Regions from separate parts of the Paracandidimonas lactea genome, predicted to be linked through region 1. Evidence: riboswitches for the same ligand, from Rfam matches in the RefSeq annotation. Region 1 holds a riboswitch; the other holds the start of a gene.

Region 1 (10,067 bases):
CATTATCGAGCAGCGAAAGCAGCAGGTGCTCCACTGTAATGAATTCATGTCGCGCACTGCGGGCTTCGACAAACGCCATGTGCAGGCTGACTTCAAGTTCTTCCGAGATCACGCTTCCTCCATACATATCGGAGCGGACAGCAATTCGATAAATCCTATTCTATGACTAAATCGACCTTGCGTATCAACAATAGTGAAAAGCCCTATCGGGGCTAATATCTGCGACAGCCAGGCCGCACGCTGGTTCCTGAAAACCATGCGTGCCGCAGTGCTGCATGTCCACATGGCCTCATGCATCGGGTGCCGGCTCCATTATGCATTGCAGAGGATGCTGCCGCGCCTGCGCCATTTGCCTCACCATTTCAACTCGTGTGGCGGCAATATCGCGCGTGTACACGCCGCATACACCCCTGCCCTCGTTGTGAACCTTCAGCATAATACGCGCCGCCTCATCTTCGTTTTTACCGAAAATACGCTGCAATACAACGACGACAAATTCCATCGGTGTGTAATCGTCATTAAGCAGCACGACCTGATACATAGGCGGTGGCGCGGTCTTCGAAGACTGCCGGTCGAGCACCGTTTCACGCTGGTTTTCGATCTGAGTAACCATGCCAAATACTAGTGGTTTCCATAGGTTGACTACACCAATTCAAGTGCGCATCATCGTGGTGTTCTGTGTGCTTGAAATCCACACGTGCCAGAATCGGTAGGCTAAAGGTAACCCTTGTAGTCGCGTTTCAATTTAACACTATATTGTCGAGAGGCAGTCCGCATGTCTGAATCAACCGCAACCTCCGCGCCCGGGGATACCCAGAAGCTGACCGGAACGGTCAAGTGGTTCAATGACGCCAAGGGTTTTGGCTTCATCACCCCTGACAACGGTGGGGAAGACCTATTCGCACATTTCTCGTCCATCCAGATGAATGGCTTCAAGACGCTAAAAGAAGGCCAGAAAGTCGCATTTGAAATCGCACAAGGGCCCAAAGGCAAGCAAGCACTGAATATTACGGCAACCTGATGTTTTGCAAGGGCTGAACAGCCTCATGCTTCAATAATAATGCATAACTCTCACTACACTACAGGGCCTCAGCGCCCTGTTTTTTTTGGCCTGCCGCGCCTGACCCGTGCGCATATCCGACGTTTGGCGGATCGGGCCCGGCGCGTGGCAAACACGCAGAGCGTGCGCGCCCTGAAACGGCTGTTTCCCTTGCTGCTCGTCGCACCGGCCATGCCCGCCGCCGGCCAAGGCATGCTGCTGCCGACCGCCGAACTGAGCATCGCGGGATACGCCATCACAGCAGAGATCGCTGCCACGGAAGCAAGCCGCAGCAATGGCCTGATGAATCGCAACTTCCTGCCATCCAACCACGGCATGCTGTTCGTTTTCGAGAGGGCGAATATGGCCTGCTTCTGGATGAAAAATACGCCACTGCCCTTGTCTATCGCCTTTATCAATGAGCAAGGCAAGATCGTCAATATCGCCCATATGCAGCCGCACACCCTGGACACCCACTGCCCGCTGCGCCCAGTGCCCTTCGCGCTTGAAATGCCGCAAGGCTGGTTCGGGGACCGCGATATACGCGCGGGCGCCTTGATCCAAGGCCTGCCCCCACGCGGAAAGTAGGCGTTGCGGGCACGCCGGCAAAACCAGCCGTGCCCGTATCGCGAGGTGCGCTAGAGACCCAACCCCTTGCCGGCGCCAAGCAGCGTGGCGACACCCAGCACGGCGAAAACCCCCGCTGCGATGGTATGCACAAGCCTCATGGGGATGCGGTTTGCCAGCTTCTCGCCGGCGAACACAGCGGGAACGTCCGCGATCAACATGCCCAGCGTTGTGCCCACCACCACCAGCACCGGCGTAGCGTAATGCGCCGCCATAGCCACGGTGGCAATTTGCGTCTTATCGCCCATTTCGGCCAGAAAAAAGGTGATCAATGTCGCCCCGAAAACCCCGAAATGGCGGGCTACTTGGGTTTCCTCTTCTTCGATTTTGTCGGGAATCAGCGTCCAGATCGCCATTGCGATGAATGACGCGCCGAGCACCCAGCGCAGCGTCTGCGGCGATACCGTGGCCGTGATCCAGGCGCCCAATGCGCCCGCCAGCCCATGATTGATGATGGTAGCGACCAGGATACCAAGAACGATAGGGAGCGGTTTCTTGAAGCGAGCCGCAAGGAGAAAGGCAAGCAACTGGGTTTTGTCGCCGATTTCAGCCAGTGCGACAACGCCGGTGGAGACGAGAAGTGATTCCATGAGGGTTCCGCGGGCCAGCACAAAGACGAATGACCACCCCGCCGCCCGGCCCATCCGGCGGCGTGTGGTCAAAGGTCTTGCCAAGCTGAAAACCGCACGCGCCATGGCCGGAAGGCCAAGTGTGTTGACGCGCGCCTCTTCGGTGCGAAGAGCGGCTACTCCCCAATGACAGGCGCAAATGTACCACATATCGCGCCCTTAAGGCCGGGGCCGAGCCATTGCCGGTGCATAACAACCCCGACAACGGCTCGGCCCCGAATGCTTCCTGCCAGGCGCCGCGCGGGCGCCTTCAGGCTCAGATTTTTTCGAGGATGACGGCGATGCCCTGCCCGACGCCGATGCACATTGTGCACAGCGCATAACGACTGCCGGTGCGGTGCAACTGGTTGACTGCAGTAAGCGCCAGACGGGCGCCGCTGGCCCCCAGCGGGTGGCCTAGGGCAATTGCGCCGCCGTTCGGGTTGACGCGCGGATCGTTGTCCGCCACACCCAGCAGGCGCAGCGTGGCCAGACCCTGCGAGGCAAACGCCTCATTTAGCTCAATGACGTCGATCTGATCGATCGTCAGGCCAGCGAGGGCCAGCACCTTCTGCGACGCGGGTGCGGGACCAATACCCATGATGCGAGGCTCGACGCCCGCCGTAGCCATTGCGACGATACGCGCGCGCGGCGTCAGGCCGTGCTTCTTGGCTGCTGCTTCCGAAGCGACAATCATTGCGCAGGCGCCGTCGTTGACGCCTGATGCGTTGCCAGCCGTCACCGTGCCATCAGGACGCACAATGGGCTTGAGCCGGGCCAGGGCCTCGAGCGTGGTTTCACGGGGGTGTTCGTCGCGGTCTACCACCACCGGGTCGCCTTTGCGCTGGGGGATGGACACGGGCGTGATCTCGGCGTCGAAAAAGCCGGCTTTTTGCGCAGCAGCGGCTTTCTGCTGGCTCGCCAGCGCGAACAGATCCTGGTCCTCGCGGCTGACCTTGAACTGGTCAGCCACGTTCTCGGCCGTTTCGGGCATGGAGTCTACGCCATACTGCGCCTTGAGCGCGCGGTTGACAAAGCGCCAGCCAATCGTGGTGTCGTAAATAGCCGCATTGCGCGAAAAGGCTGTGTCGGCCTTGCCCATCACGAACGGTGCGCGCGACATGCTCTCGACACCGCCCGCCAGCAGGAAGGATGCATCGCCAGCACGAATCGCGCGAGCTGCCGACCCCACCGCATCGAGCCCCGAGCCGCACAGGCGGTTAATAGTTGCGCCGGGCACATCCACCGGCAGACCCGCGAGCAGCGTTGCCATGCGAGCCACATTGCGGTTGTCTTCACCCGCTTGGTTGGCGCCGCCCATCAAGACGTCGTCCAGGGCGGACCAGTCCACACCGGCGTTGCGCTCGACCAGGGCCCGAATCGGGATGGCGGCCAGGTCATCGGCCCGTACCGGGGCCAGGGCGCCGCCGTAACGGCCGAACGGGGTGCGAATCGCGTCGCAGATAAAGGCGTGTGTCGTCATGGGATGTCTGCCGGCGGCACAGCTGGCAAGCCCCCCGTGCCGCGAATGAATAGTTGGAAATTACCGGTTTATGCCAGGACGATGACATGGCCCGTCCAAGCCCGAAAATAGTAGCGCAGCGGGCGGCGAGGCGTGCTGCGCTACTCGCCAAAACGTCCGATTGATGGACACATGGAAAAAAGAATATTGCAGTGCGCCATTGCCGATAACGCAAAACCGGCTGCCGCATGGGTTATTGCCACAGGGGAGCCGGTTCGGAAATCTAATGGACTGTGTACTGTACGCAGTATGGACGGCGTATGGCGCGCCATGCAGGCAAGTACATGGTGTAGCGAACAGCGAGGAGACTGCGGCGGGCTTACCGGGTGCATCGCCGGCGGCTATACGCCGCCTGGCCAACTGCCTCGCCCGCCAGCGAATATCAGCCCAGGTTCTGCTCGGCGAACGCCCAGTTCACAACTGCCCAGAAGCTTTCGAGGTATTTGGGACGGGCATTACGGTAGTCGATGTAGTAGGCGTGCTCCCAAACGTCGCACGTGAGGAGCGGCACATCAGCCGTGGTGAGCGGCGTCGCGGCATTGCTGGTGTTGACGATGTCAAGGGTGCCATCGGACTTCTTGACGAGCCAGGTCCAGCCAGAGCCGAAGTTGCCTGCGGCAGCAGTGTTGAAGGCCTGCTTGAAAGCGTCGACACTGCCCCACTTGGCTTTGATGCCTTCGAGCAGCTTGCCGCCAGGCTCGCCGCCGCCATTGGGCGACATACAGTTCCAGTAGAAGGTATGGTTCCAGACCTGGGCGGCGTTGTTGAAGATACCACCGCTGGACTTCTTGATGATGTCTTCGAGCGACGCGGAAGCGAACTCAGTGCCTTCGATCTGCTTGTTGAGATTGGTGACGTAAGCCTGATGGTGCTTGCCATAGTGATACTCGAGCGTCTCCTTGGAGATGGTGGGCGCCAGGGCGTCAAGGGCGTACGGAAGCTGGGGAAGCGTGAAAGCCATGTTGTAATTCCTTCTAAAAAACCACACAGAGTACCGAAAAGAGCGCACGGCGCCCGTCGCAGGCGCTCCGGCGCACGCCCAGACGGCGCGCCGCTGAAATAGCAGGCACGCGCCGCGACGCCGACCGTTGTTTACAACAGGCCGTGCGTCTGCAATACGCGCACCTGGAGTCCGCCCTGCCCGAGCTCAATGCCCAGTGGGTCGCCAATGTTCAAGTCTAACGCATTTTCAACAATCTTCCCGTCTGCCGTGCGAACGATCGCGTAGCCGCGGCCGAGTATATTGCGGGGATCCAGAGCCCGCAGTGTCTGGCTGGCGGCCTGCAAGCGCTGCCGGCGGCGTTCAAGCAATCGCAAAGCGGCGCTGTCAAGCGCCTTGGTCAGCCGGGCGATGTCAGCCGCGCGCAGTCGCGGTGTAGGCGCCGCCACCATCAAACGATTACGGACGGCCTCAAGGCGCGCCACGCGAGCCTGATGCGGATGGGCCGCGGCCCGCGCAAGGCGCTCCGCGAGCATGACCAGCCGCTCGCGCAGCTGCCGAACCCGCTCGCCCGGGGACACCAACATGGCGACCGCCCGGTCCAGCCGCAGCGACGCTCGCTCGAGCAGACGCACCTGGCGCATATCCAACGCCCGCACCACGGCGGAAAGCTGATCCAGGCACATCGCGCGGCTGCGGCAGCACAGTTCGGCCGCGGCGGTAGGCGTCGGTGCGCGCAGGTCGGCTACAAAATCCGCAATAGTGAAATCTGTTTCGTGGCCGACACCGCTGATGACGGGTATGGGGCTGGCGGCAATTAGCCGCGCCAGCCCTTCATCGTTGAAACTCCATAAGTCTTCCAAGCTGCCACCGCCGCGCACCAACAGCAAGATATCGACCTCCCCGCGCGTGATGGCTTGCTGCAGCGCTTGGCACAGTTGCCCCGCGGCCGCCATCCCCTGCACCGGCGCGGGATAGATGATGATCTGCACGTGCGGTGCGCGCCGCTGCAAGGCAGTCAGTACATCGCGCAGCGCCGCCGCGGCCAGTGACGTGACCACACCGACAACGCGCGGCATAGCGGGGATGGGGCGTTTGCGGGCCGGGTTGAACAGCCCCTCCCCCTCGAGCTTTGCCTTCAGCGCAAGAAATGCCTCGTGCAAATCGCCCAGGCCGGCTCGACGCATAGCCTCGACTTGCACCTGGTAATCACCCCGTGGCTCATACAGCGTAACTGTGACGCGAAACTCGAACTTTTCGCCCGCCCGCGGCACGAAGCCCACCGATTGCGCCCGCCCGCGAAACATAACCGCCCGCACGGCCGCGCCCTCGTCCTTGATGGAGAAATACCAGTGCCCTGACGCGGCCTGGGTGAAGTTCGAAATCTCGCCCTTCACCCAGATACGGTTGAACGTCCCTTGCAGCAGTTGGCCGACACGGCGGTTCAGTTGGGTGACGGTCCATACCTGAGGCGCTTCAGGCGCGGCGTTGGCATCGGAGAATCCGAAATCTGGCATGCTTCTTTCCACAGAAAATATAGGTCTGTCAAACCGCTGAAATATCAATGTAATTTTGATACATGATTAACATAAGCTTTAATAAAGCCATGCAACGTACTGTTATTTAAGGTTTTTTTTAAAATTAGAAAAGTGTCTCGAAATTAGCCACCGAACCTCTAGAGCCGATGAATTGGGCCGTTGCGGAAAGTTTTGCACAGAATTATCCACAGATTCTGTGGATACTGCCACGAGAGCAAGCATCTACGCCATTTTCTGACTGTTTGCCTCGCGATTGCACGCTTTTCAGCGCTAGTGCCCCGTCATCGTCTTAAGGGATCGGCGTTTTTCTTACCCAACACGGCGTAAGCCGCTGGTACAAATGGCTTAACACCAATACCCTAGGACCATAGCGCCTTTCGGCGAGATCCAGACATACGCTGCAACACTTATCCACTACATTCGCCGCTTCAGTCGGGTGATGACGCTTCGACTACGCTGGGATTTTAGTGCCTTGCATAGCCGCGCCTAAATATTCAATGTGCCCGCGCTGCCTGATACAGTCCGCGACGCGCCGCACAGCGGGTAAAATGCGCGCTTGTCCTATGGTTGCGTCGCTGGAGACATATTGTGCTGGAACTCATACAAGCGGCCGGCTGGCCGATCTGGCTGCTGGTGGCCACATCGGTGCTGGGGCTGGCGCTGGTCATCGAGCGTTTTCTTTCACTGCGCGCCGGCGTGGTGTTCCCTGCCCGCCTACCTGGCCAAGCCCTCGATATGCTGCGCCAAGGCCAAGTCAGCGTCGAGGCGCTCACTCGCCTTTCCGACCAGGCTCCGCTGGGCCATGTGCTGGCCGAGGTCTTGATGAACCGCGACGAAAACAACGCCTACCGGGTGGCAGCCGTTGAAGACGCCGGCAAAGACGTCGCCTACAGGCTCAACCGCTATCTGCCCGCTCTTGCCACCATCGCCGTGGTCGCACCACTGATGGGCCTGTTCGGCACCGTCGTTGGCATGATCGAGATTTTCGCCTCCTATACCCCCGAAGGCGGTGATCCCGCACAACTCGCCCGAGGCATATCCATAGCCCTGTACAACACAGGCTTCGGCATCATCATTGCCATTCCCGCGCTTATCTTCCACCGCTACTTCCGCTCGCGCGCCGACAATTTCCTGCATCGCATGGAGCGCGAAGCCAGCGCCCTGAACCGCATCATCAATCGCGGGGCCGGGCGATGAATTTCCGGCGCGGCATGCCCGGCGACGAGCCCGAGATCAACCTGATCCCGCTGATCGATGTGCTGCTGGTCATACTTATTTTCCTCGCCGCCACTACCTCATTCACACGCTATCGCCAGCTGCAACTGACGCTGCCCGAGGCGTCAGGCGAAATCGCCGCACCGAAGGCAATCAACCTGGCGATCAGCCAAGAAGGGCTGTATGCCCTAAATGGCCAACTGCTTTCGGGCAACGATCCAGCGCAGTTGACCGCTGCGCTGCGCGCCTCGGTAGCCGGTCAGGCCGATCCGGTACTGGTCATCAACGCCGATGAACGTGCCGCGCATGGCGCGGTGGTGCACGTCATGGAAGCCGCCCGGCTGGCAGGCATCGAGCAGGTGAATTTCGCCACCCAGCAGGGCACGCCATGAACCTGGGCGCGTCGCTGCAGGCGGCGCTGCACCGCGCCTGGCAGCACCGCGGCGCACTCAGCACCCTGCTTGCGCCTCTGGCCCTGCTTGCCCGCGCCGCGGCCACACGCAAGCAGCGCGCCTATGCATGCCATCCTGAGCGCGTCTTCCGTGCACCCGTGCCGGTCATCGTTGTGGGCAATATCTATGTTGGTGGCACGGGAAAAACGCCTGTCGTCCTGGCGGTGGTACAAGCCTTGTGCGAACAGGGCTGGACACCCGGCATTGTCAGCCGCGGCTATGGCGTGCGCATCGGGCCCAAGCCACGCACCGGCCAAGGTGCGCTGGATGCCGGCCAGTTTGGCGATGAACCCGCGCTTATTGCCGCCGCCAGCGGCGCGCCCATCGCTGTTCACCCAGACCGCCCCTGCGCCGTACGCGCATTGCTCGCCGCCTACCCGTGCGTGGATGTGGTCGTGTCCGACGATGGGCTGCAGCACTTGGCGCTGGCTCGAGATATCGAGATTGTGGTGCAGGATGCGCGCGGCGTGGGCAATGGGCGTATGTTGCCGGCCGGCCCTTTGCGCGAACCGGTTCAGCGCTTGGGTGATGTGGACGTGATCGTAAGCAATCTGGCCGCTGGCGACGCTCTCCCCGCCCTGCCGCCCACGCGGGCGCGCCATGTCATCATGCGGCTCGAGCCCACTGACGTCGAACACCTGCAAAGTGGGCGCCGCCTGCCTTGGAACGACTGGCTCATGCAATACGGCGGGGTACCCAGCGCAGCCGCGGCCGCCATCGGCAACCCGACCCGCTACTTTGCCATGCTGCGCCACGCGGGGCTGCAGATCGCGCAAACACTGGCATTGCCCGACCACTACGCCTACGACGGCGCCTCGCCCTTTGCCACGCTGGCGGCGCGGCAAATCCTCATCACCGCCAAAGATGCGGTCAAATGCCGACGCCTCCAAGACGATCGCCTCTGGGTGGTGCATGCGCGGCCGCGCTACGACCAACCGGGCTGGCTGCGCGATGTCGGCGCCGCCCTGGACGCCGCCAGGCGGTAAACTCTTACCTTCTCCCACCCGAATCCCGAATCTGAACATTAACCGGAGTCCCGCATGGAATCGCGTCTGCTAGAAATCCTGGTCTGCCCAGTGTGCAAAGGGCCGCTACAGCACGACCGCGAGCACAACGAGCTAATCTGCAAGGCGGAAAAATTGGCTTATCCCATCCGCGACGGCATCCCCGTCATGCTGCCGGCCGAAGCCCGCCCGCTGGATGCCGGAGCTGAAGCCAAATGAGCTTTATCGCGGTCATCCCCGCGCGCATGGCGTCCACGCGCCTGCCAGACAAGCCATTGGTGGACATTGCCGGCAAGCCGATGGTTGTGCGCACGGCGGAACGGGCGGCGCGCTCCGGAGCGCAGCGGGTGATCGTGGCCACCGACAACGAACACGTACTGCGGGCCGCCGCCAGCCACGGCATCGAAGCCCTGCTGACGCGTGCTGATCACCCCACCGGCACTGATCGCCTGGCCGAGGTGTGCGCGCATCTGGGCTTGGCCGCCGACGCCATTGTTGTCAATGTGCAGGGCGACGAACCACTGATCGACCCGGCCCATATCGACGAGGTTGCTTACACGCTGTCACAACGCCCCGAGGCCGCCATTGCCACCTGTGCAGCCCCTATCCAGGATGCCGCCACACTGTTCAACCCCAATGCGGTCAAAGCGGTGTGCGATCGTCAAGGCAGGGCACTTTATTTTTCTCGCGCCCCGATACCATGGGCGCGGGAGGCCCTTGCGGGCGGCGAGCGCGCTCTTGCGCCGGGCCTGCCCGCACTGCATCATATTGGTTTGTATGCCTATCGCGCCGGGTTTTTGTCGGTGTTTCCTTCCTTGCCGGTAGGCCCGCTCGAAACCTTCGAAAAGCTCGAGCAACTGCGCGCCCTCGAAAACGGGTATCACATCGTCGTGAACGTCACGGCCGCCTTGCCGGCGGCGGGGGTCGATACGGCCGAAGATCTCGAACGGGTACGCGCTGCCTACGCAAATCAGGTATAAAGCGCAATGCTCCCCGTCGGCGCGCACCGCATGACACTGCTGACCATGCAGGCATTGCTGCATTGCGGCATAATTCTGGCTTAAAAACAACATTACCTCAGGAGAAAACTCGCATGCGACTGATTCTGCTCGGTCCCCCCGG
Region 2 (10,067 bases), on a different contig from region 1:
TCGCGCCATGCCGAGATTGTGGCCAGTCAGATGAAGGCAGATGGGAATTATTGGATGTGGGGTATCAGCTTTTTGAATTCGACCGTTGTTCTAAAGCGGGGATAGGCTTGCTCTCGGAACGCGGCGATAACAGCCATAGCGGCTCAGGAGCGTTGCTAGCGCACTGAATGTTGCGACGCTGGAAACACTACTTCGAACTGGGTTGCGTCCGCCGTCGAACTGGCGCTGACTCGCCCTCCATGGGCCTCCACAATCGTTTTCACGATAGCTAAACCCAGCCCCGAACCTTCACTGCTGCGATGGCGCGATGAATCCGGCCTGTAGAACCGTTCAAAAATGTGGGTGAGGTGTTCCGGAGCTATGACCGGCCCTGGGTTCGCGATACAGAAGATTGCCTTGTCGGATTCAAGACTGAGCGATGCCGTAACGCTACGTCCACGCGGTGTGTAGCGAATGGCGTTCGACAGTAGATTACTTAGGGCCCGGCGTATCATGAGCCTGTCCCCACGGACGAGCATTGGGCCGCCGACAGCGTCCAGTTGCACTTCGCGTTCTTCGGCCCAGGCACTAAAGTAGTCAAATAGCACCTTGATCTCGGCTTCAAGGTCAATCTCGACGAGCTCAGGCTTAAGTAAATTGTTGTCGGCCTGAGCGAGGAACAGCATATCGCTGACCATTTTGGCCATGCGCTCGTACTCTTCTAAGTTCGAGTACAAGATCTCCCGGTACTGTTCGACGCTGCGGGACTGAGAAAGTGCGACTTCAGTTTGGGTTTTCAAGTTCGTGATGGGGGTTCGAAGCTCATGCGCGATGTCGCCTGAAAAATCGGAGAGACGGCGAAAGACGTCCTCAAGCCGCTCAAGCATTCCGTTAAAAGACCTGGCGAGCTCGACTAGTTCAGTAGGCATGGCGTGCGGTTCGAGTCGTATATGCAGCTGATCAGGCCTGATTTTTCGGATTTCGCGGCTGATGCGGCGTATCGGTGCATGGCCTTGATGCACGGCGAGCCATGTGGCCAAAATCGCAATGAGACAGGCCACAACCGTGATGATCCGAAGGTAGTCCCGAAAGCTCTCCAGGTAATGCAGATGGAAATTGATACCCGTGGCGACTGCGATGGTTAAGATGCGCGGCGCAGGGAAACTGTCGCTTCCGGTCCGTAGTACAGCTCCTCGAAATGTCACGCCATGGTCTTGCCATATGCCAACCGTGTCGATAGTGATCTTCTCGACGGGCTGAGCGATTTGAGCGAACCTGTCCAAGTTCGAACCCGGCGTAGCATAGATCAAAGCACCGGAATCCGAGGAAATGCGATATTGAGCGTTATGGTGGCCAGACACGGCATTGGCAAACCGCTGGTTCAATTCTGCGGGTGCTATATCAGGCGGTAGCGTGGCTAGCGTGTGCTTTAAGGCCTGAACGACGGCATTCAGTTCATCGATATCTTGCTGGATAAAGTGGTTGTTGATCGACCGTTCTACGATCCAGCCGAATGTGATTAGTACGACCGTTATGACCGCCCCAATAGAAACGGTAAGCCGTACAGCTAGGGATGCCGGCCGTCTTTTCATCAACTATTCCGGGAGTGTCACATCGAGCATGTAACCCATGCCGCGAACCGTGTGGATAAGCTTAGGATCAAAATCGTCATCGATTTTGGCGCGTAGGCGTCGGATCGCGACATCAATGACATTGGTGTCGCTGTCAAAGTTCATGTCCCAAACCTGGGAAGCGATCAACGAGCGAGGCAGCACTTCGCCTTGCCGGCGTACCAAGAGCTCCAACAAGGCAAACTCTTTGTTCGTAAGATTAATACGCACGTTTTGGCGCTGAGCTCGGCGGCGTGGAATATCGAGAACGAGATCGGCGATCTGTAACTGATCCTGGAAAGCAGGAGTGGCGCCCCGCCTTAATAACGTACGAACGCGCGCTAGAAGCTCTGAAAAAGCGAACGGTTTTACCAAGTAATCGTCTGCGCCCAGCTCTAGCCCTTTGACCCGATCTTCCACGCTATCCCGGGCAGTCAGAAAAAGTACCGGCATTGACGATTTCGCATCACGTAGCGCCTGGACGATACGCCAACCGTCCACATCGGGCAGCATGACGTCCAAGATAATCAAATCGTAAGAACCAGTCAGGGCCAAATGATGCCCGTCTAAGCCAGTGCGTACGAGATCCACAACGAAGCCGGACTCAACTAGCCCTTGGCGTACATAATCACCGGTTTTGGTCTCGTCTTCGACCAACAGCAATTTCATGGGTTCGATCCTGTAAGTCCATCGGCTATCACGACAAAAGAAGAGTGTTCTGCCGTCCATAGTCCGACTTTAGTGCGATGTCGCTGACGGAAACATGACGTGAGCATTACAAAATTGTAATGCTACGGCAGAAGCCGTCATGCGCAGAGCTGAGTTGGAACGGAAATGCCAGCATTTATAGGCAAATTACTGCCCGTACGGTATCCAACTTGCTGCATGAGGGAAGTGGCACCGCATGATGGTGGCCACACACCTCAACTTCTTTGGAGATCGATATGCCTCATGAAAAGTTTCAATCATGCATAGACGCTTGTTATGCCTGCGCTACGGAGTGCGACCACTGCGCCGTTTCATGCCTGGGAGAACAGGACGTTAACAGCATGGCCCGCTGCATAAAACTGGACATGGATTGTGCACAAATTTGCCGCATGGCGGTCAGTTATATGGCTAGGGGAAGTGAATTCGCCCAAGCCCTTTGCAGTTTGTGCGCGGATGTTTGCCAAGCTTGCGCAGATGAATGCGCCAAACACCAAATGGATCACTGCCAGCGCTGCGCCGAGGCTTGCCGCAAATGTGCTGAAGAGTGCAGGCGGATGGCGTAGAAGGCCTGAAGGGCCGCGTGCGCAGAACCGTTGCCCTAGAGACGGTGCGCTAACTGAAGTACTTATTGGGCGCAGTACTTGACGCATGATCAAGGCTGCGCGCCCCATTACTGATCTTGGTGTTGAGCGACCAAGGCAGTGTAGGGGGGAGATATACAGTCACCTCTTCCCAGAGCGCGCGTCGTGGAGGTACGACTTCGGCGTTCGTGCGTAAATCTGGATTCTGCCTTGAGGCTTTGTACCAATACTTCGTTGTGCTCCTCTTTAGTACATCGACTAACGATTCATCCTTGTATGACAAAACCAAGCCAGGCAGCCGGCCCCAAGAAAACAGAGCACTGTTAGCGCCATAGCCAGACCGGAATCGGCTACTAGTGGCGCGACCAGCCCTGAGACCAACGTCATGACCATGGTTTGAATAAAACCTTGCAAGGATGCCGCCATCCCACGTGCTGAGGGGAATAGGTCGAGCGTCAGCAATGTAAGGGTTGGGGTCGCAAACGACATGCCAACGGTATAAAGTGCCACGGGCAAAATGACCCAGGGTAGAACGGGCGGCAGAAAGCCGTTGTACACCACGTTGAGCACCGTGGCACCCGCCATCATTAGGCAGCCATAGCTGACCGTCTTCAGTGGTGTGAATCGTTTCGCGAGTTTCCCTGACAAGTAAGCGCCGAAGATTATGCCGGACGTTGCAGGAATGAACAGCCACCCGAATTCTGCCTTACTTAATCCGAGATACTGAACAACGAAAATAGGCGCGGCGGAAACATACAAGAAAAAGCCTATGAAATTACAACTTAAGGCGAGGGTCAATAGCCAGAACGGCCTGCTTCTTAGCACAGTGCTGTAGCTACGCAGCAACGACGCTGGCCTCATCGATGTCCGTTGGTCCTGTGGCAGGGTCTCCGGCAGAGAGAAGTAGCTGGCCGCCAGTTGCAGCGCACTGAAAACGGCCATGAAAATGAATACCGATTGCCAGGGAAACCAGTTCTGCAGCCATCCCCCAAAAACTGGCGCAATGGCAGGAGCCAAGCCGAATATCATGCCCACCTGCGCGAGCAGTCTTTGAGCTGCAGGCCCCTCGAGCCGATCTCGAATGACTACACGCCCTACGATGCTGCCCGCACCCACTGAGAGCCCCTGCAATGTACGGAAAAAGATCAACAGACCAAGCGAACTGACCAATGCCCCGCCAATGGACGCTACGAAGTAAACGGCTAGTCCGGCCAGAATGACGGGACGGCGCCCAACTGCGTCGGATAGTGGTCCATGCAGAAGCATCATGACCCCAAAGGCAGCAAGGTAAGCGCTGAGCGTCTGTTGAAGTTCGAGCTGCGTTGCTCCGAGGCTCACCATCAGCATCGGAAAAAAAGGCATGTACATGGAAATAGAAAACGGGCCCAACATCGTATAGCTGCCGAGCAACCAGGCCAGCCACTTCACCGTCGGCTCATTCTGCGCTGCACTGTCTATAGAAGTTGTCATATTCGATTTTCGATGTATTTTTCAAGGATTGCAGACAGAGCGACCTTTTGCTACGGCCTTCTCTAAAATTTCGGCCAGCGAAAGAGCAAGAACGAAGTGGCGATCGCTTCGCGAGCCACCATTGCGTCCATTGACATTAGACGGCTATCGGCGATGTTCGGTGTCTCCCGGTGAACGAGCTACGTGGAGGTAAGCGCGCTCCACTCGTTCATCGCCTCCTGCCCGATCAGCCATCGTCTCGAGCGCACGCAATAAATGCTCGGCGACCAAAAGATCTCCTTCGTCACACGCGCGCTTGAAAGCAGCCAGGATGTCATCGCCCAAACTCGTGTATTTTTTTTCCATAGCATGTCTACTTCCTCAAGCAGGATTACAGTGGTCCGGGAAGCGTTGTCTGTTTCACTTGATCCTCATCACGTTAATCAATTGCACGATAGACGTTCCCACAGTGACAATGTCAATGAGATGCGGTAGTTTTTCCACTTCGTTGTAAACGCAGAACCTCCGCGCACGTGAGTCGGCGCCAAAAAAGCCGGGCGAGTGTTTTGTACATGAGGCAACAAATCTTTTACTTCAGAAGCTACTTTTTCGGACATGACCAAGATGTAATGCCGATGCAATCTATTTGACAGCGGGGGAAAGGTACAGTGGGCTCGTCGCCATACCTGTCCATGGACCGCTGGCGAATTGACCACAAGGAGAGTCTGCGATGAAATGCGATATGAAAATGATGGTGAAGACCGGTCTTGGGCTGGCCGTGCTGGTCGCTGCGGCCTACGCGACGGTGCCTACGGCGCGTGAATGGATTGCAGCGGTAAGCCCTTTCTTATTCTTCTTGATTTGTCCGTTGATGATGCTTTTCATGATGAAAGGTATGCAGTCGTGCCACGTCGACCACGGAGCAAAGAAAGACGAGTCCATGCAAGGGCCGATGCCCAAAACGGCTAGCAAAGGCGATAACCAACGTTCACTAGGTAGCGAAAAAGCGCTTTGACAGGCCATCACGCCATGAGAACCAAACGCACACGAATAGTTGTCCTAGCGCTGGCCGCAATTGGGTTGCTCGCGGTTTTGGCTTTCGTTTTCATGGGCATTATGATGTTCTGGATGATGGGCAATTGAAGGGAAATTTAACTCCCAATATCGCTCGCCCCATCAAGCTTGATCACGACGGACCAGATCCGTCTGCAACCAAGCATACAAGATGAGCTCACCACGGAACCGTTGTAATAAACGAGCTAAGCACATAAGATCAGGCACAGCTACTCAGCCGCGCCTGCTTTGCCAGCTTCTTACATGGTGAGGTGTTCGTACAGAATGGCCGCGCCGACACCCATCAGCGCGAGTCCGCCGAGAACTTCCGCCCATTTGCCAGCCACTTTGCCAATCAAGCGGCCGACCATGACGCCGAGCGTCACCATCAGAAGCGTCGCTAACCCTATGGCCGCCGCCGTTACGAGAATGTTGTTGTCGACAAAGGCAAGACTGACGCCGACGGCCATAGCGTCAATACTGGTGGCGAACCCCGTAGCCGCAAGCAACCAAAATGAGTGGCGAATTGCGGGAGCGGCCTCGGGCTCGTCAGCTCGAAGTCCGCTGCGTATCATCCATGCGCCTAAAACCAAAAGCAAGCCGAAAGCGATCCAGTGGTCCCAGTCGGCGACGAACTCCGCTGCCATGGAACCCAGCGCCCAGCCGATCAACGGCGTGATGGCTTCGATCACACCAAAAATAACACCGGTTCGCAGCGCTTCTGAAATGCGAGGATTGCGAAGGGCAGTCCCTTTTCCCACGGCAGCAGCAAACGCATCGGTCGACATTGCCAACGCTAGAATCATCGTAGAGAAAAAATTCATGCGAGAGTAGTTCCAGCCGAGCGACACATGGATTTTCCCGTACGGCTCGGCAGCGCACGAAAAAATCTATGGTCTCGCCATGCCTTTCGGCCGCTTGCGCCATGGCTCAGGAGCCAAGAATGTTGACGCAACCCTTTCAACCGAAGTTGAAAGCAGGCTACTCCCCAGAGAGGTACCGAGAGTGTATCACTCGGCCTACACAGTAAATCGAAGGTGCGGGTTCCAAGGTCGAATCGTCCGGATTTCCTAAGCAGTCAACTTTTCGTCCTGTTTTCTATCCTCGATTAAGAAGTTTTGCAATAAATCCAGAGCCATCTTCCTTCATTACAGAAAAGTAATGCGGGCGTCACGTGTGTGACATCCGCGCCTGCTTAAAGTCACGTACTGACGCTTTGTCGCTTAGAACATGAGTTGGCAGGCGACGCTCTCAACTAAAGACACATTACAGGATTCTCTCGCGTGAAACGCCCAACTACGCTAGCCGTTCCCCTCCCGGCCATACCCCGCCGTCGTTTTGTCCAAGGATTAGCGGCCGGTGGCGTGTTGCTGGGCTTGTCGCCATTTGCCCGCGGCGCTGGAACCCCATCGGACGGAACGACTACCGGCTCCGCGGCTGTGCTGAGCGGGACCGAGTTCAATCTGGAAATCGGTGAATCGCCCGTGAATTTCACCGGCAACCCTCGCATAGCAACGACGGTGAACGGCTCGCTACCCGCCCCGACATTGCGCTGGCGGGAAGGCGATACGATCACTATTCGCGTCAAGAACCGCCTGAAGGAAACTACCTCGATCCATTGGCACGGCATCATCCTGCCATTTCAGATGGACGGCGTACCGGGCATCAGCTTTGCCGGAATCCCACCGGGCGAAGCATTCACGTATCGGTTCAAGGTGCAGCAAAGCGGCACCTACTGGTACCACTCGCACTCGGGCATGCAGGAAGCCACGGGGGTCTATGGGGCGCTCATTATCGATCCGGCGCAAGCCGATCCAATACGCGCGGATCGGGAGTACGTCGTTCAACTCTCTGACTGGACCGACGAGGACCCGATGCGGGTCCTGGCCAAGCTTAAGATGCAAGGCGACTACTACAACTACAACCAGCCCACGGCCGTGGATTTCTTTCAGGATGCCTCCCAGATGGGTCTGAAAGCGGCTATCGACAAGCGCAAAATGTGGAACGAGATGCGCATGAGCCCCACGGATTTGGCCGATTTGTCCGCGAACGTGCTGACTTACCTGATGAATGGTACGACGCCAGCGGGCAACTGGACGGGGCTATTTCGACCTGGAGAGCGGGTGCGGCTGCGCTTTATCAACGGAGCGGCTAATACCTTCTACGATGTACGCATCCCGGGCCTTCAGTTGACCGTCGTTCAAGCCGACGGGGTCAATGTGGAGCCCGTTACGGTGGACGAGTTCCGATTCGGGCCCGGGGAAACCTACGACGTGCTGGTGCAGCCCAAGGACGACGCTTACACCGTTTATGCGCAAGCAATGGACCGCACGGGATATGCGCGCGGTACGCTAGCCACGCATGCTGGTCTCGAAGCGCCAGTACCGGCGCTTGACCCCGTGGAATGGTTGACCATGGCGGACATGATGGGCGCTATGGGCGGGGGCATGGCGGGAATGAGTCATGGCGCAGCCAGCCAATCTTCCATGGGAGGCATGAGTCATGGCGGTATGGCAGGAATGAACCACGGCAATATGGCGGGGATGAGCCACGGCAGCATGCAAGGGATGAATCACGCAGGCATGGCTGGCATGGACCACAGCGCGATGTCTGCGGCTGGCGCCAACACCCAGGTACGCCACGCCAGGACCGAGTATGGGCCCAGCATCGATATGCGGGTCGATATGCCGCGCACCAACCTGGACGATCCCGGCATCGGCTTGCGTAACAACGGACGGCGCGTGCTCACACTCTCCAACTTGCACACCGTGGGCGGTGCAATGGATCCGCGCAGCGCAGAGCGTGAGATCGAGCTCCATCTGACCGGAAATATGGAGCGCTATACCTGGTCGTTCGACGGAGTGGAGTTCGGAAAGTCAACCCCAGTTCATTTCCGTTATGGCGAACGGGTCCGAGTCATCTTGCACAACGACACCATGATGACGCACCCTATGCATCTGCACGGGATGTGGAGTGAGCTCGAAGCGCCCGATGGACAATTCCAGGCCAGGCGCCACACGATACCCGTGCAGCCGGCTCAACGTATCAGCTTTCTTGTGACTGCCGATGCGCTCGGACGCTGGGCGTGGCATTGCCATCTGATGCTCCATATGGATGCAGGGATGTTTCGCGAAGTGGTGGTGGCATGAAGACAATGAACGAAACGTTAGGCATCCTGGCCGTGAATAATCAATTGAAGAAGAAGTTTCTTGCGGCGACCATCGCTACAGTGGGAGTGATGCCCGTGCTCGCCTATGGGCAGACGCATGCGGGCCATGCCGATCACACCTCGGAACCGCCAAAGGTCAGTGCACCAGCGACGGCTTCAGACATGAACCATGGCTCTATGAACATGTCCGATAAGGATCATGGCTCCATGGGTATGCCAGGTATAGATCACGGTTCGACGGACATGTCCGGTATGGATCATGGTGCGGGGAAAGTCCCAGCGCAAAGCCATGACGCCATGAAGATGCCCATGAAGCAGCCTGAAACGAGCAAAGATGCTTCCGCCATGCCGGGGATGATGCACGGTCAGTCCAGCTCTAATGCGCCGGCCTCTGCCCACGACATGAGCGCGATGGATCATGGCAGTGGCGAAATGGATCACGGCGATATGCAAATGCAGGGCGGATCGCCGCCGCCAGATGCCCGTGATCCGGATGCCTACTCCGACGGCTACGTCCGCAATGCCGGCAAGTATGCTTTGCCCCCGTCAGACGCACTGATCATGTCGGACATGCATAACTTCGGTTCGGTCAACGTCGATCGGTTGGAGTACGTTAGAGCGCGAGGCGAGGAATGGGGGGCTTATGAAGGGGAAGCCTGGTATGGAAGCACCTATAACCGCGCCGTGATCAAGGCGGAAGGCGAAGTGGCAAGCGGTAAGCTGCAAGAGTCCGAGACGCAACTGCTGTGGCGCCATGCGGTTTCAACGTTCTGGGATACGGAACTTGGCGTGCGATTCGACCATGGCCAAGGCGTGCCGAACCGGGAATGGTTGGCATTTGGCTTTAAAGGGTTAGCGCCTTACTGGTTTGAAGTCGATGCCACGGCCTATGTCGGCTCGAGCGGCCGCACCGCTTTGGCGCTGAAGGCGGAGTACGACATCCTGTTGACTCAGAAACTGTATCTCCAACCAAGCGTTGAGATGAATTTCTATGGCAAGGACGATGAACGCTGGGGCATTGGTAGCGGCTTGACGGACGGCACAGCGGGCTTGCGCCTCAAGTACGAAGTCACGCGTCAGTTTGTCCCGTACGTTGGCGTCGAATGGTCCAGCAAGTTTGGAAAAACGGCGGATTACGCGCGGGCAGCGGGCGACTCCAAGCAGGAAACCCGTTTTGTGGCCGGTCTGAGCTTTCGTTTTTGATGTCGCCTTTTCTCTACGGGCGGCTTGAAACGGCTGCCTGCCTAAACAAACTCTAAGAGAGTATTCGAATGAAAAAGACCCTTTCTATTCTGGCTTTGAGCGTGCTGCCAGCCCTCGCATTGGCTGCAGGCAACCATGCCGGGGGACATGGCGCACCGGCGCATGGCATGCCGGGGCACGATATGTCCACGATGTCGAAACCTTCGCCAACCGGCCAGCCCGGCGACCCGGCCAAAGTTACTCGCACCATCGAGCTGACGATGGACGACACCATGCGATTTACGCCGGGTGACATCCAGGTCCGTGCAGGCGAGA

What was found. Region 1 has a riboswitch for manganese ahead of LOL23_RS03510 (TMEM165/GDT1 family protein). Riboswitches for the same ligand answer to the same signal wherever they lie in the genome.
Region 2: linked by a shared signal. The riboswitch ahead of mntP (manganese efflux pump MntP) and the one ahead of LOL23_RS03510 (TMEM165/GDT1 family protein) in region 1 are both predicted to bind manganese.

Annotation. Positions count from the first base shown of each region.
Region 1 is NZ_JAJJOZ010000001.1:757,062-767,128, forward strand. It holds gene clpA (ATP-dependent Clp protease ATP-binding subunit ClpA) at 1-112, opposite strand, end outside; gene clpS (ATP-dependent Clp protease adapter ClpS) at 290-613, opposite strand; gene LOL23_RS03500 (cold-shock protein) at 776-1,021, shown strand; gene LOL23_RS03505 (DUF192 domain-containing protein) at 1,166-1,627, shown strand; gene LOL23_RS03510 (TMEM165/GDT1 family protein) at 1,678-2,256, opposite strand; yybP-ykoY riboswitch at 2,257-2,438, opposite strand; gene pcaF (3-oxoadipyl-CoA thiolase) at 2,552-3,757, opposite strand; gene sodB (superoxide dismutase [Fe]) at 4,179-4,757, opposite strand; gene xseA (exodeoxyribonuclease VII large subunit) at 4,889-6,253, opposite strand; gene LOL23_RS03530 (MotA/TolQ/ExbB proton channel family protein) at 6,863-7,471, shown strand; gene LOL23_RS03535 (ExbD/TolR family protein) at 7,468-7,881, shown strand; gene lpxK (tetraacyldisaccharide 4'-kinase) at 7,878-8,927, shown strand; gene LOL23_RS03545 (Trm112 family protein) at 8,982-9,164, shown strand; gene kdsB (3-deoxy-manno-octulosonate cytidylyltransferase) at 9,161-9,925, shown strand; gene adk (adenylate kinase) at 10,039-10,067, shown strand, end outside.
Region 2 is NZ_JAJJOZ010000013.1:10,172-20,238, forward strand. It holds gene LOL23_RS17855 (Cu(+)/Ag(+) sensor histidine kinase) at 156-1,571, opposite strand; gene LOL23_RS17860 (heavy metal response regulator transcription factor) at 1,575-2,258, opposite strand; gene LOL23_RS17865 (four-helix bundle copper-binding protein) at 2,534-2,860, shown strand; gene LOL23_RS17870 (multidrug effflux MFS transporter) at 3,137-4,348, opposite strand; gene LOL23_RS17875 (hypothetical protein) at 4,493-4,693, opposite strand; gene LOL23_RS17880 (DUF2933 domain-containing protein) at 5,058-5,342, shown strand; gene mntP (manganese efflux pump MntP) at 5,641-6,204, opposite strand; yybP-ykoY riboswitch at 6,242-6,377, opposite strand; gene LOL23_RS17890 (copper resistance system multicopper oxidase) at 6,664-8,529, shown strand; gene LOL23_RS17895 (copper resistance protein B) at 8,526-9,752, shown strand; gene LOL23_RS17900 (cupredoxin domain-containing protein) at 9,821-10,067, shown strand, end outside.